DNA from 3 places in the Streptomyces mobaraensis genome. Region 2 is predicted to be linked to each of the others. Evidence: riboswitches for the same ligand, from Rfam matches in the RefSeq annotation. Region 2 holds a riboswitch; each other region holds the start of a gene.
What was found. Region 2 has a riboswitch for cobalamin ahead of K7I03_RS13835 (FecCD family ABC transporter permease). Riboswitches for the same ligand answer to the same signal wherever they lie in the genome.
Positions count from the first base shown of each region.

Region 1: linked by a shared signal. The riboswitch ahead of K7I03_RS03210 (Nickel transporter NicT) and the one ahead of K7I03_RS13835 (FecCD family ABC transporter permease) in region 2 are both predicted to bind cobalamin.
Region 3: linked by a shared signal. The riboswitch ahead of K7I03_RS10735 (ribonucleoside-diphosphate reductase subunit alpha) and the one ahead of K7I03_RS13835 (FecCD family ABC transporter permease) in region 2 are both predicted to bind cobalamin.

Region 1 is NZ_CP083590.1:786,466-789,688, forward strand. It holds gene K7I03_RS03205 (class I SAM-dependent methyltransferase) at 1-646, opposite strand, end outside; gene K7I03_RS03210 (Nickel transporter NicT) at 779-1,921, opposite strand; cobalamin riboswitch at 1,954-2,176, opposite strand; gene K7I03_RS03215 (APC family permease) at 2,483-3,223, shown strand, end outside.
Region 2 is NZ_CP083590.1:3,237,619-3,240,841, reverse strand. It holds gene K7I03_RS13840 (ABC transporter ATP-binding protein) at 1-609, opposite strand, end outside; gene K7I03_RS13835 (FecCD family ABC transporter permease) at 609-1,697, opposite strand; cobalamin riboswitch at 1,798-1,927, opposite strand; gene K7I03_RS13830 (FABP family protein) at 1,922-2,527, opposite strand; gene K7I03_RS13825 (DsrE family protein) at 2,804-3,169, shown strand; gene K7I03_RS13820 (DUF3099 domain-containing protein) at 3,197-3,223, opposite strand, start outside.
Region 3 is NZ_CP083590.1:2,545,489-2,548,711, reverse strand. It holds gene K7I03_RS10735 (ribonucleoside-diphosphate reductase subunit alpha) at 1-1,444, opposite strand, end outside; adenosylcobalamin-variant (AdoCbl-variant) riboswitch at 1,617-1,717, opposite strand; gene K7I03_RS10730 (hypothetical protein) at 1,966-2,427, shown strand; gene mctP (monocarboxylate uptake permease MctP) at 2,435-3,223, opposite strand, start outside.

The sequences.
Region 1 (3,223 bases), 2.5 Mb from region 2:
CGTCGATGCCCCAGTGGAGCGTCGCGCCGGTCCTGCGGAAGAGGGGGATCAGCCGCTGCGCTCGGACGCCCAGGCCGTTGAGGCAGTCGAACAGCAGCTGTCCGCCCGGGAAATGGGCGGTGATGCGCCGGATCAGGCGTTCGCCGTCCTCCGGCCGCAGATACGGGACGAGTCCTTCGAAGACGGCCACCACGGGCCGGTCCGCGGGGAGTTCCTCCAGCCAGCCGTCGGCGGTCACGGAGGTCGCGAGGGTGCGGTGGTCGCCGTCGGCGGGCGGGAGGAGGCGGTTCCGGAGGGCGACGACCTCGGGGAGGTCGACGTCGATCCAGCGGGTCTCCGGGAACCGGGCGACGCGGTGCGCCCGGGTGTCGAGGCCGCAGGCGAGGTGGAGCACGGTCGCGCGCGGGTGCCGGGCCAGGAACTCGGCCGTCCAGTCGTCCAGGCAGCGGGCGCGCAGGGCGACGCCGGCCGCGTTCACGGACGCCATGCCCGTCCTGCGGAAGTCGTAGTCGATGCGCCGGACGGTCTCCAGGGCCGTGCGGTCGTGCAGCAGGGAGTGGCGGGACCGGCTGTCGACGGCGCGGGCGTAGAGGGTGGCGAGGAGGGTTTCCGGGACTCCGGTGAGGGTGATCTTCTCGCGTTCCATGGGCCTCCTCGTCGAAAAGCGGACGCTTCCGTTCTCACGGTAGCCCCGGCGGTGTCCGTCCGTCCCGCCCCCGCGAAATCCCGGGCGGGCGGGGGACGGAGGGGGACGCCGCCGGGGCCCGCCCGTCGCGCGTCAGCCCTCCGCCGCCGGGGCCGTCGCGCCGCGCGCGGCCCAGCGCTGCTCGACCTTGGCGAGGCGCCAGTAGGCGAGGGCCGCGGCCCAGACCACCACGAACAGGCCGACGATGACGAAGCCGACGTTGTCGAGGTTGAGGCCGGCGATCCAGCCGGTGACCGCGTCGTCCAGGTCCAGCTTCTCGTGCAGCACGCCGACGAGTTCGATGGTGCCGATGAGGAAGGCGACGGCGATCGACAGGCCGGTGATGGTGAGGTTGTAGTAGACCTTGCGGACCGGGTTGGAGAACGCCCACTGGTAGGCGAAGTTCATGAACGTGCCGTCGAGCGTGTCGAAGAGGCTCATGCCGGCGGCGAACAGCAGCGGCAGGCAGAGGATCGCGTACCAGGGCAGTCCGGCGGCGGCGCCGCTGCCGGCCATCACCATCAGGGTGACCTCGGTGGCGGTGTCGAAGCCCAGGCCGAACAGGAAGCCCAGCGGGTACATCTGGCCGGGGCGGGTGATGGAGCGGGTGAACCGGCCGAGGATGCGGTTCATGAAGCCGCGCGAGTCGAGCTGCTTCTCCAGTTCGGCCTCGTCGTAGCGGCCCTCGCGCATGGCGCGGAAGATGCGCAGGATGCCGGCGAGGGCGACGAGGTTGAGGGCGGCGATGAGGTAGAGGAAGCCGCCGGAGACGGACGTGCCGACGACGCCGAGCGTCTGGTGGGTGGACGAGTCCTCGTCCATCAGCGTGCTGGCCATGTGCGTGCCGCCGGCGACCAGCGCGGCCATGGCGACGACCACGCTGGAGTGGCCGAGGGCGAACCAGAAGCCGACGGAGACCGGGCGCTTGCCGTCGGCCATCAGCTTGCGGGTGGTGTTGTCGATGGCGGCGATGTGGTCGGCGTCGAAGGCGTGCCGCATGCCGAGGGTGTAGGCGGTGACGCCGAGGCCGACGCCGTACACCTTGGATCCCACGTGGTAGTCGTTGGGGACGACGAGCAGGAAGAGCACGCCGAAGGCGACGACGTGCAGGGCGGCTATGACGGCGAGCAGGCCGGCGGTCCGCATCGTGTCCTCGCGGCGCCAGCGGAAGGCGGCGGACGGCCCGGCGGCGGCTTGGGTGGACGCACCGGTGGACGCGTCGGTGGGCAGGGTCATTGGGGGTTCACGCTCCAGCACCTCGTGGATCGGTTCACTGAGATGCCGTGGCCGGTCTCCTGGCTGACGGGTTCGTTCGCGTCCGCCCCCGCCTTCCCGGCAGCCGGCTGCGGCCAGTGGCTCCACGCGCCCGGTGGGCCGCGCGGAACGGGACGGTCACTCCCCGATCACAGTGGCGAGGGCCGCTCCGGAATCGGATCCCCCTGGGAGGGTCCTGCACCGGTCTTCCCGAACACCACGGCCGGGTCACTGTAACGCCCCTGCCAGTGCGGATGCACCGAGAGTGGTGATTGTCATGTCCTGCCTCAGGGGGCGCACCGGTTCCGGTAGCGGCTTCCGTCCCGTGCCGCGCTCCGGCCCCGTGCGCCCCGGGTCTTGACTCGGCGCGGAGCGCCCGGCCAGAGTCACCCAGCATCCCGTCCGGCCCGTGGGCCCCAACTCCCGTGCGCTGTTCGGGCGGTGGCCGCGCACCGGTCCGGCCCACTCCGTCCGGGGTGATGGACGGGCCGGGCGGGCCGGTGTACGAGTGCAGGTATCGCGCCGACGGGAAGGGTGGCCGCCATGGCGGAGAGAGCGGGAGAGCGGGCCGACGGGCCGGACGGCCGGGACGGATTCGTCCGCCGCGTCGGGCCGTTCCAGGCCACCGCCATCAACATGAGCCAGATGTGCGGGATCGGCCCGTTCGTCACCATCCCGCTGATGGTCGCGGCCTTCGGCGGCCCGCAGGCCGTCATCGGCTTCCTCGCGGGGGCGCTGCTCGCCCTCGCGGACGGCCTGGTGTGGGCCGAGCTCGGCGCGTCCCTGCCGGGCGCGGGCGGCAGTTACGTCTACCTCCGGCAGGCATTCCAGTACCGGACGGGCCGGCTGATGCCCTTCCTGTTCGTCTGGACGGCCATGCTCTACGTGCCGCTGGCGATGGCGAGCGGTGTGATGGGCTTCGTGCAGTACCTGGGATACCTCTGGCCGGGCATGACCCCGACCCAGGGGGACCTGACCGGGCTCGCGCTCATCGTCGTCGTCGTGGCGCTGCTGTGGGGGCGGGTGGAGAACATGGCCCGGATCACCACGGTGCTCTGGGGCGTGATGATCGCGGCCGTGGTGCTGGTGATCACCGCCGCGTTCACCCACTTCAGCCCGGACCGGGCGTTCACCTACCCCTCGCACGCCTTCGAGCTGACGAGCAATCACTTCTGGATCGGCTTCGCGGCGGGGCTGACCATCGGCATCTACGACTACGGCGGTTACTGGACGACCGCCTACATGGGCGCCGAGATCAAGGACCCCGGACGCACCATCCCGCGC
Region 2 (3,223 bases):
GTCGCAGTGGGTCGCGGCGAGGTTGAGGTCGTGCAGCGCGGCGAGCACGGTGAGCCCCGAGTCCCGTACCAGCGCGAGGACTTCGAGCTGCTGGCTGATGTCCAGGTGGTTGGTCGGCTCGTCCAGGACGAGCACCTTGGGCCGCTGGGCGAGGGCGCGCGCGATCAGGACGCGCTGCTTCTCGCCGCCGGAGAGGGTGAGGAAGCCGCGGTCCGCGAGATGCCCGGCGCCGACCCGTTCCAGGGCCGCCGCGCAGACGTCGGTGTCCTCGCGGGAGGTGCGGCCGGCTCCCCGCTGGTGCGGCAGCCGGCCCATCGCGACGACCTCGGCGACCGTGAAGTCGAACTCGCTCCCCGACTCCTGCGGCAGCGCCGCCAGCCGCCGGGCGCCCTCGCGGGCGGTGAGCCCGTGCAGGTCGTCGCCGTCCAGCAGCACCCGGCCGTGCGTCGGCCGCAGCGCGCGGTAGACGCACCGCAGCAGCGTCGACTTCCCGCTGCCGTTGGGGCCGACGACACCGACGAACTGCCCGCTCCCGGCCCGCAGTTCCACGTCCCGGACCAGCCGGGCGCCGGCCACCTCGACCGACAGGTCCTCGATGTCGACCCGCATCAGGCCCCTCCGAAGGTGTAGCCGCGCCGGCGCATCAGCAGGATGAAACAGGGCACGCCGATCAGCGCCGTGATCACCCCGACCGGCAGTTCGACGGGCGCGAGCAACAGCCGCGAGACGACGTCCACCCACACCAGCAGCACCGCGCCCAGCAGCGGCGCGACCGCGAGGACCCGGCGGTGGTCGGCGCCGACCAGCATCCGGGTGGCGTGCGGGACCATCAGCCCGACGAAGCCGATGGCGCCGCTGACGGCCACCACGGCACCGGTGACGGCCGCGACCACGACGAACAGCACCCGGCGCCGCCGCTCGGGGTCGACGCCGAGCGCGGACGACGTCTCGTCGCCCATGGCCAGCACGTTCAGGCCGCGCGCCGACCACAGCAGATAACCCAGGCCCAGCAGCACGGCCCCGGCGGCGATCGGCACGGACTGCCAGCTCGCCCCGCCCAGGCTGCCGAGCAGCCACATCATCGCCGAGCGGGCGGCGTCGCCGCGGTCCGCGCTGAAGACCATCAGGGTGGTGATCGCGGAGAAGCCGTAATACATGGCCGTCCCGACCAGCACCAGCCGCAGCGGGGTCAGCCCGTGCCCGGTGCCGCGGGCCGCCGCGTACACCAGGGCCATGGAGGCGAGCGCGGAGAGGAACGCGGCGCTGGACAGCGCCCAGACGCCCAGCGAGCCGAGCACGCCGAAGAGGAGCACCGCGTTGGCGCCGACGGCGGCGCCGGAGGAGATGCCGAGCACGAACGGGTCGGCGAGGGCGTTGCGGACCAGCGCCTGGGTGGCCACGCCGACGGCGGCGAGCCCGGCGCCGACCACGGCCGCCAGCAGGGCGCGCGGGAAGCGCAGCTCCCAGACGATGGTGTAGGCGGAGACCTCGTCCGCCCCGATCCTGCCGCTGGTCAGCCCCGCGCCCAGGTAGTGGAGCACCCGGCCCCAGCCGATGCCGGAGGAGCCGAGGGCGACGCAGCAGAGCAGGGAGCCGAGCAGGGCCACGGCCAGCCCGGCGAGCAGGGGTGGCAGCGGGATCCGCCGCGCCGGTGCGGTGGTGCCGGGGCCGGGCGGGGCGTGTGCGGTGGTCGCCAAGGGGGACGCCTTCGGCTCGGGCCGTGGGCCCGGGCGAGACGTGCCCGGAGGAGCCCCGCCGCGCCGCGGGGGGCCTCCCCTCGCAGTCCACGGCGAGTTGTCAGGAGCTGACACCGCCGCGGGTGATCGGGCTCGCAGAGCGGGTGCTCTGCCTACCGTTGCGGGTCAGCGCCGGACTTCGACCGGACTTCCCCCGCGGGGCGCTTCGTACGGCAGCCTGGGGCTTACGGCTGCTCGGGGTTGTAGGGGGTGCCGTCCGGGCGGAAGAAGGAGACGCCGTCCGGCAGGTCGTCCGGCAGGTTCCGCGCCCACTCCTCCAGAGCGGCCACGTCGGCGGTCTTCTTCAGCTGCGCGGACATGTACGGCCGCAGCGGCACCTCGGGGGTGGCCTTCTCGCCGACCCACATCAGGTCGCCCTTGACGTACCCGTAGAGGCGCTTGCCGCCGGAGTACGGGCCGGACGCGGCGGTCCGCGCGACCGCGTCCGTGACGATGTCGATCTGCGGCTTTTTGTCGGCGAGCTCGCCGTACCAGACCTCGACGACGCCCTGGTCGCGGATCATGACGACCTCGACCTTGCGGTCCTTGTCGATCCGCCAGTAGCCGCTCTCGGTCTCCAGCGGGCGGACCTTGTTCCCCTCGGCGTCGAGCACCCAGCTGTGCGAGACGTACTCCAGGAAGTCCCGGCCGTCGTGGGTGAAGGTGACTTCCTGCCCGAAGTTGCACTTCTCGGAGCCCGGGAAGTCGGCGACGCCCGCCCCCTCCCACTTGCCGAGGAGGAAGACGAGGGGCACCAGGTCCCGGTGGAGGTCGGACGGAATCTCGATCATGGGCTCAGCTCAGACGATCTGTAGGGGGTGGTCGGGGAGGCTCAGCGCTGGCCCTGGTACAGCTTCTTCCAGGTCAGCCCGGCGAACGAGAGAACGCCGACGGCGACCAGGACCAGCAGGGTGGTGAAGACTGCCTCAAGCACGAGCGCGCTCCTCGGTCGGAGTGAGGGGTTACGGACCTGCGACGAGTCTAGTCGGCCCGGTCCGGAACGGCGGTGTGAGGTGGTACGGGCCGCACGAGCCCCCGGGAACGGGCGCCCGGCCTACAGTGATCCCATGCGGAAGAAGCTCGTGATCAAGGTGACGGCGGGCGCGGACGCGCCCGAGCGGTGCTCGCAGGCGTTCACGGTGGCGGCCGTCGCCGTCGCGAGCGGCGTCGAGGTCTCGCTGTGGCTGACCGGGGAGTCGTCCTGGTTCGCCCTGCCGGGCCGGGCGGCGGAGTTCGAACTGCCGCACGCGGCGCCGCTGCCGGAGCTGATCGACGGCATCCGGGCGGGCGGCGGCATGATCACCGTCTGCACGCAGTGCGCGGCGCGGCGGGACATCGAGGAGAAGGACCTGATCGAGGGCGCGCGCATCGCGGGTGCCCAGGTCTTCGTCGGCGAGGCCATGGCGGACGGCGTGCAGGCACTGGTCTACTGAGCCGTCACTGATCGTTCTGCTGAGCCGTCACGGGCCGTCCCGCTGGTCGTCGCG
Region 3 (3,223 bases), 690 kb from region 2:
GCTTCTCCCAGTCCATCTCGCCATCGGTGCCCAGGTGGGCGGCGAGGTTGACGGAACCGAGGTTGCAGACCGCGGTCTCGCCGTCGTTCGTGACCTCCAGGATCTCCGTGCAGAGGTTGGAGGAGTGGACGACCTGGCCGGGCTCGGCGGTCTGGTTGGCGGTGCGGTTGGCGGCGTCCTTGAACGTCATCCAGCCGTTGCCGGTCTGCGCCAGGGTGCGCATCATCCGGGCGTAGAGCACCCGCGCCGGGATCGCCTTGACGGCCTTGCCCTCGGCCTCGTACTTCCGGTACGCGGCGTCGAACTCGTCGCCGTAGAGGTCGACCAGGTCGGGCGTGTCGGCCGGCGAGAAGAGCGACCAGTCCGCGTCCGCCTCGACCCGGCGCATGAACTCGTCCGGGATCCAGTGCGCGATGTTGAGGTTGTGGGTGCGGCGGGCCTCTTCACCGGTGTTGTCGCGGAGCTCCAGGAACTCCTCGATGTCCGCGTGCCAGGTCTCCAGGTAGACGCAGGCCGCGCCCTTGCGCCGGCCGCCCTGGTTGACGGCGGCGACGGAGGCGTCGAGCGTCCGCAGGAACGGCACGATGCCGTTGGAGTGCCCGTTGGTGCCGCGGATCAGCGAACCGCGGGACCGGATGCGGGAGTAGGACAGGCCGATGCCGCCCGCGTGCTTCGACAGCCGCGCGACCTGGTGGTAGCGGTCGTAGATCGAGTCCAGCTCGTCCAGCGGCGAGTCCAGCAGGTAGCAGGACGACATCTGCGGGTGGCGCGTGCCGGAGTTGAAGAGCGTGGGGGAGGAAGGGAGGTACGAGAGGGTGCTGGTGAGGCGGTAGAGCTCGGCCACGTCCTCCAGGGCGCGGACCGATCCGTCCTCGGCCAGGCCGCAGGCCACGCGCAGCAGGAAGTGCTGCGGCGTCTCGATCACGTTCCGGGTGATCGGGTGGCGGAGCAGGTAGCGGCTGTGCAGGGTGCGCAGGCCGAAGTAGCCGAAGCGGTCGTCGGCGCCGTCGGCGAGGGCGGCGTCCACCAGCGCGTCCAGCCGCTCGGCGTGCTCGCGCACGAACGCGGCGGTCTCGTCGGCGATCAGGCCCTCGCGGTGGCCGGTGGCGACGGACGCGGAGAAGGAGACCGCGCCCTGCCCGGCCGCCTCCTCGGCGATGGCGAGCGTGAGGAGCCGCGCGGCGAGCCGCGAGTACTCGGGCTCCTCGGAGATCAGCCCGGCCGCGGCCTCGGTGGCCAGCGAGCGCAGTTCGGCCTCGTCCGACCCGGGGTGCCGGCCGCGCAGCGCGGCGGCGGCGACCTTGCCGGGGTCGGTGGCGGGCAGGTCGGCGGTGAGCTCCGTCAGGGTGCGCAGGAGCGCGGTCCCGGGGCCGCCGGTCGCTACCGTGTCCGCCTCGGGCACTGAAACCGGACCTGAAGCAGGTTCCGCGGGCGCGATCGTCACGTGTGGCTCTCCCTCGCTCGGCTGGGGGCCCGGCGGGAGGGCAGGGGAGCGCGCACGCGCAGCCGACGGCGTACGGAAGCCGTACGAGGCGTGCGCGCGGGCGTCCACCGGCCCAACCCGCGAGGCCCGGACGTGTTCAGACGCCGTACCGGGCGGGCCCGGCGATGGCGTGCTGCCGGCAGGTCCTCGGACTGCGGAACGGGCGGATTGGGCCCGTACGTACACCGTTGCGGGACAGTTCCGGATTTCCACCGGATTCCCCTGCGGCGACAGCGAGGACGAGCATACATCTAGTGCCGACGGTCGCGCGTGCCCCCACATGTTGTGTCGTCACGTCATGGAGCGGTCGCGGAATGTGCTAACGGGAGGGCACTTTGGGGCTTCGTTCACGGAAGCGATCGCCGCTCGCCGGGCGGGAGACGGCACGAGCGTCCGGGCTTCACAAAAGCGTAGGAGCGGCTCCGGCCGCGGCGTCCGCCGATCCGGCTTCGCCCGGTCCCGGACGCTCGTACGATCCGTTCATGTCGAACGGGAGATCGATCACAGGCGGGCCCGAGTCTGCCGTCGTGTCGGCCCTGCCCCGGCCCGTGCCGGGCATCCGGGTCTGTGTGCGGCTCAATCTCGGCGGCTGCGGGCCCTACGCGCACATCGTCGCGGACGTCGAACCGCCCGGGCCGGGCGGCGGGCTGGAGCTGCTCAGTGCCGTGCCGGAGGAGCTGCTGCCCCGGGAGCACCTCCCGGCGCTGCGGCGGGGCCTGCTGGAGGGGCTCGGCGGGGTGGCGGCCGCCGTCCTGGTCACCGACGGCCACTACCACGACGCGGACTCCTCCGACCTCGGCTATCTGATCGCCGGCAGACAGGCCGGTCGCGCCGCGCTCGTCGGCGCGGGCCTGCTGCCGCCCGGGGAGGCGGAGGCGCTGCGCTGGGCGAGCTGGCCCGGCCGGCCGCGGCCCCGCCGGCGAGGCGGGGGCCGACGGTGGTAGCCGGGCGTCAGTGGCCGCCCGGTGCCCCCGCCGTCGCGGGGGGCAGTTCCGTCTGGACGCCCGGGTCGCCCGCGTCCGCCGTGTAGTCGGACGCCTTCGTCTCGTCCACGCCGTCCGGTGTGCCGAGCGCCTTGAACACCAGGGTCAGCACGACCGCGACGAGCACGTTGAGCGCGAACGCCGTCAGCCCGATGTACCCCTTCTCCCCGATGAAGGGGATGAGGTTGGTGTTGCCGAAGTGGTCCTGGGTGGCACTCGGGGTGTCATACGCGCGCCAGGTTCCGTAGATCATGCCGGCCGCCCAGCCCGCCAGGAGCGCCCAGCGATGGAACCAGCGGGTGAACAGGCCGCCGACCAGGGCGGGGACGGTCTGGAGGATCCAGATGCCGCCCAGCAGCTGGAAGTTGATGGCGACCGTTTTGTCCATGGTGAGGACGAAGACGAGCGCGCCCACCTTCACCAGCAGGGACGCCAGCTTGGAGACCTTCGCCTCGTGCGCGGGCGAGGCGTCCGGCCGCAGGAAGTCCTTGTAGATGTTGCGGGTGAAGAGGTTGGCGGCGGCGATGGACATGATGGCCGCCGGGACCAGGGCGCCGATGCCGATCGCCGCGAAGGCGACGCCGGTGAACCAGTCCGGGAACATGTCCTCGAAGAGCTGCGGGATGGCCAGCTGCCCGTTCTTCACCTTGATCCCCGCCGCCACCGCCATAAAACCGAGCATCGCCAGCAGCCCCAGCATCAGCGAGTACAGCGGCAGGATCGTGGTGTTGCGGCGGATGACGTTGCGGTTCTTGCT